DNA from 2 places in the Pseudoalteromonas sp. BMB genome. Region 1 is predicted to be linked to the other one. Evidence: predicted binding sites of a transcription regulator. Region 1 holds the regulator's gene; the other holds the start of a gene.
The links. The regulator sigma-54, encoded in region 1, starts transcription at its own class of promoters, with help from an activator protein. The targets are predictions, from matches to a motif close to GTTGGCACGNNNNTNGNNT.

Region 1 (2,409 bases):
GTTGGTGACATAGTCTCTTAATGAGTCAGTAATTTCTACATGGCGACCAGTTAGATTTAGTTGCATAAGCATTTTTCCTTCTTGGGTTTTACGTCTTATATCAAGCTTTTACGCTGATTTGACGGTGGAATGGCTAGGGATTCACGATATTTTGCAATCGTACGTCTCGCTACCTTAATTCCTTGCTCAGCTAAGATATCTGCAATTTTGCTGTCACTCAATGGCTTCGCGGTATTTTCTGCAGCTATCAGCTTTTTGATAAGTGCTCTAATTGCTGTAGAGGAGCACTCACCTCCATTTTCTGTACTTACATGGCTAGAGAAGAAATACTTCAGCTCAAATATTCCCCGAGGTGTATGCATGTATTTTTGTGTTGTCACACGGGAAATTGTGGACTCATGCATCTCAACCATTTCAGCAACATCATTTAGCACCATAGGGCGCATTGCTTCGGGGCCATGTTCAAAGAATGCCTGTTGTTGTTGCACAATGCAATTGGTAACTTTTAATAATGTATCATTTCGGCTTTCTAAGCTTTTAATAAACCACTTTGCTTCTTGTAAATGTGAGCGAATAAACTGACTATCCGTACTGGATTTCGCCGTTCTAGACATCGCAGCGTAATGGTCGTTTACTCTTATTTTAGGCATAGCATCAGGATTTAGCTCTACGACCCAGCGACCTTTTACTTTTTTCACTGATACGTCAGGGATCACATATTCAGGCTCTTCATGAATAATGCTTGCCGCTGGTTTTGGGTTAAGGCTATGAATTAACGTCATGACCTCTTTGAGATCGGCTTCTTTAAGGCGCGTTTTCTTAGCCAAAGTTCGATAGTCACGGCTGGCAAGCAAATCGATATGCTCTGTCAGGATCATTTTCGTTTCGGTAATCCATGGCGTATCTGGGGCGAATTGATTTAGCTGAATACACAAGCACTCTTGTAAACTACGCGCTGCGATACCGACAGGATCGAAAAGTTGGATACGTTTGAGTACGGCTTCGACTTCATCCAGCTCAATAGGCTCTTCGCTACTTTCATCATTAATGCTTTCTAAAATGTCTTCGCAAGACAGTGTTAAAATGCCTGACAGGTCGACTGCTTCAATAATCGCAATCGCAATCGCTCTATCTGTTGGACTAAATGGTGTCAGCTCAAGTTGCCACATGAGATAGTCGTGGAGAGATTCAGAGGTTTCCCCTTGATAAACATTATCGTCATCGGGAAGTGGGCCTGAACTTGCAGCGGGTGCTGCGCTCATATATTCATCCCAAGTGACATCCATGGCAAGGTCATCACTGACAGTGTCTTTGCTCATGGCGGTATCTGAGTCTATCTCATAGTCACTAACCTGCGCTTCATCGCTTGAATCTTGATTGTCGTCAGCACTACTCTTTTCTTGGCTGTGTTGGTCAGCGTTTTCGCCGTCAGTATTATCACCTTCTTCCACTTCCAACAATGGATTGCTGTCTAATGCTTCTTGTATTTCTTGTTGCAGATCCAATGTACTGAGCTGCAGCAAGCGAATGGCTTGTTGCAGTTGCGGAGTCATTGTAAGTTGCTGCCCCATGCGCAGCTGTAATGATTGCCTCATGTATCTCTAACAATCCTTTTTAACAGTTATTAATACTACGTCTTAACTATAGCTTGAATTGTTCGCCTAGGTAGACATCTCTTACGGTTTGATCTGCCAAAACATGTTCTGGCGTGCCTGCAGCGATTAACTCACCATGTGAAACGATGTAGGCTTTTTCACATACGTCCAGTGTTTCTCTAACGTTATGATCGGTGATTAGCACACCGATACCGCGATTTTTTAGGTGCTCTATGATTGTCTTTATATCTAACACCGAAATAGGATCAACACCAGCAAAAGGTTCATCTAACAGGATAAACTTAGGATTAGCGGCTAAAGCGCGAGCAATTTCTACGCGTCTTCTTTCGCCTCCCGATAATGCCATGCCCTGTGAGTCACGAATGTGTTGAATATTAAATTCGTCCAGTAACTCGTTTAGTTCAGCTTCTCTCTCAACTTTAGATAAGTCTTTTCGAGTTTCTAAAATCGCCATCAAATTTTGATAGACCGTGAGTTTTCTAAAGATTGAAGACTCTTGCGGTAGATAGCCAATACCAAGTCGCGCGCGGCTGTGCATCGGTAGCAAAGTGATATCTTCATCATCAATCTGAATAAAACCTTTGTCGCTTGGTACTAACCCTACAATCATGTAGAACGTAGTGGTTTTACCTGCACCATTTGGTCCTAATAAGCCTACAATGCTGCCAGCCTTAACACTTAAGCCAACATTTTTGACGACTTCACGACCTTTATAACTCTTTGCTAGACCAGTTGCTTTGAGCTCGCTCATTAATTGTTACCTTCTTCCTGCGCTTTTTTATCTTTTGCGTCT
Region 2 (2,409 bases), on a different contig from region 1:
TGAGTTCGAAATATATGGATGATTTGGTTCGGCTTTGCCACCACAAACTTTCAGAACAAATCTCGACGCTAGAAGCGATGACCCAGCTTCTAGCGCGTGAGCTTGACGAGCTTGCGTCCCGACGTGGCGACAATTTAAAAGAAATCGCTCGTGAAAAGCTAACTCTCATTTCAAAACTGCAAAAGCTCGACAATGAATTGTCAAAAACTGAGTCTCACGTCTTTGAACACAATGAAGTAGCCCCGCTCGTCGCTAAAGTGCGAGCATTACTCAGTGAGTGCCAAACCAAAAATGAAATCAATGCTAAAACGGCTCATCAGGCCAATGTAAGCACACGTGAACTAAAAGGGATCTTAATTGGCGCACCAACTTCGATTACATATGGTCAGGATGGTAGTGTGAAAAGTAGCGACAGTGAGTTAGTACGTAATCTAAAGGCGTAGCCACGCCAGCCATATTTTAGTTTTGAAGAACAACCGAAGTGAAGCGCATTAAGTAAGCAACATGCGATGGGTGCTTACTTAAAGCTGTAAGATATCTTCTTAATTTTCTGCGGCTTGACTTGAGTAATATACAAATCATAAACGCGTTTCATATCAAGCTCTAATTCCGTCGCGTAAGTATCACCAACAGCGTAACTTTTCAGCACCTTAGCTCCTCGTACGAGTCCATTTACTTGGCTCTTAAGGCCGTCGTTTTGGGCAATAGCACCTTTTACCGTAATAGTGGATGTCAAATTCTGGCCATAGAGTTGCTCAGCCAATTCTCGATAGGCTTCTAATTTTGAGACTTTAATGGCCATCAGCTGCTTCTCACCCGCAGTTTTACCCGGCTGAGCACTCAAAGGCGCGTACCCCACTGCCCGTAAAACAGGAAAGGTTTCCGGTTGCACCGTTTCATATTCAATGTGCTTGTCAACGAGGCTTGAACAGCCACTGAGTCCCGCTAGCGAACAAACCATAACAACTGCACTGATAGAATTAGTGATACGCATTTCACCACACTCCGCTACAATAAATACCAATCAAAATTTAACACTTCCCCAGCATCGTGGTCTCGCAAGGGTTGTTGTGGTTTCATCGAGTATTGGCAATAAATAAAAATTAACTTTCATGATCTATGATTATGCACGAACCTTGCCAAAATTTGGCACAGGTATTGCTGAGTTAAAGAGTAGTTTTTGATCTGGGCATTTAAACATGAAAAAGCAATTCACGATCAGTCTATCACTGTTGTGCATCACCTTAACTAATCCAGCTTATGCCGAATGGTTTGAAGTGACCGGCATGGCTGACGTTAAAAATGGCGATCATCAAAAAGCCAAAAGAAAGGCCGTAAACGACGCCATCACACAAGCATTGCTGTTTTCTGGTGCTTCTGTGAGTAGTGTACAAACCGTCACCGATGGTGTGCTCACCCAAGATCAACTTAAGATCCGCTCAAATGCCGAAATCCAAAGCGCCAACGTGATTGCTGAAGCAAAAGTCGGTGACTCATGGCAAGTAACATTGCATATCGATATTACCCCACAAAGTACTCAGTGCCCAACCAGTGCTTACAATAAACAGGTTGCAGTCACACAAAGCCAGCTAAAAAATAAACATCAAGCAACTTTAGGTCAAATTTTTGACATAAATAAAGCCGTGAGCGAGCGCCTATATCAAACAATGACTGAACAAAAGTCGAGCTTAGAACCCGTTCCCTATTTTGCACAGACCCTAGATGTTAGCCGCTTTTTCAGTCAACGTTTTGATTATAATGAGCAGCTAATCGAGACCATTACAGCAAATACCAACAGCCAATTTGTACTACTGAGTCAAATTACTGATATTGCTAGTGTCGATAAACTTAATAGTGACCTCGCATTTTGGCAAAGCGATAAATACTTAAGAAGCTTCAAGGTAGACTTTGCGCTGTTTGATGCACTTTCTCATGAAAGGGTGTGGCAAAAACAATATGCCACTCAAGGCGTATGGCCGTTTAAGAAAACCAGATTAATCGATGTGTACAGTGAGCGCTTTTGGCAGACAGATTATGCTGATGAGATCCAAACCACGCTGACACAAATCGCAACTGATTTAAACGCAGCGGTCGCCTGCTTACCAACCAATGGCAAAATCCTACATATCGATGATGAACAAGTCGTAATTAATTTAGGCCGTATGCATGGCTTAGAGAATGGCCAGATCCTTAACGTAGCGCATAGCAATCCGCTGACTAATGTCGATGGTAAAGTGTTTATGCATCAAATTAAAACCATCAATAAACTGCAAGTGATCCAAGTGAATGCGCAAAACGCCATTGCAGTAAATATCAGCAATCGCCCACTTCACAATGTGCAAATTAATGATTTGGTTGAAATTCAAATAGAAAATGAAAATGAGTTTGAACTGTAAGTGCTGAGCCTTC

Region 2: the regulator sigma-54 is predicted to act here: its motif matches at 1,146-1,164, upstream of BB427_RS01580 (flagellar assembly protein T N-terminal domain-containing protein).

Annotation. Positions count from the first base shown of each region.
Region 1 covers NZ_MBQA01000105.1:34,541-36,949, reverse strand. The annotation lists gene hpf (ribosome hibernation promoting factor) at 1-66, opposite strand, end outside; gene BB427_RS07665 (RNA polymerase factor sigma-54) at 96-1,595, opposite strand; gene lptB (LPS export ABC transporter ATP-binding protein) at 1,642-2,367, opposite strand; gene lptA (lipopolysaccharide transport periplasmic protein LptA) at 2,367-2,409, opposite strand, start outside.
Region 2 covers NZ_MBQA01000013.1:74,948-77,356, reverse strand. The annotation lists gene flgM (flagellar biosynthesis anti-sigma factor FlgM) at 1-22, shown strand, start outside; gene flgN (flagellar protein FlgN) at 15-443, shown strand; gene BB427_RS01585 (LPP20 family lipoprotein) at 518-994, opposite strand; gene BB427_RS01580 (flagellar assembly protein T N-terminal domain-containing protein) at 1,200-2,396, shown strand.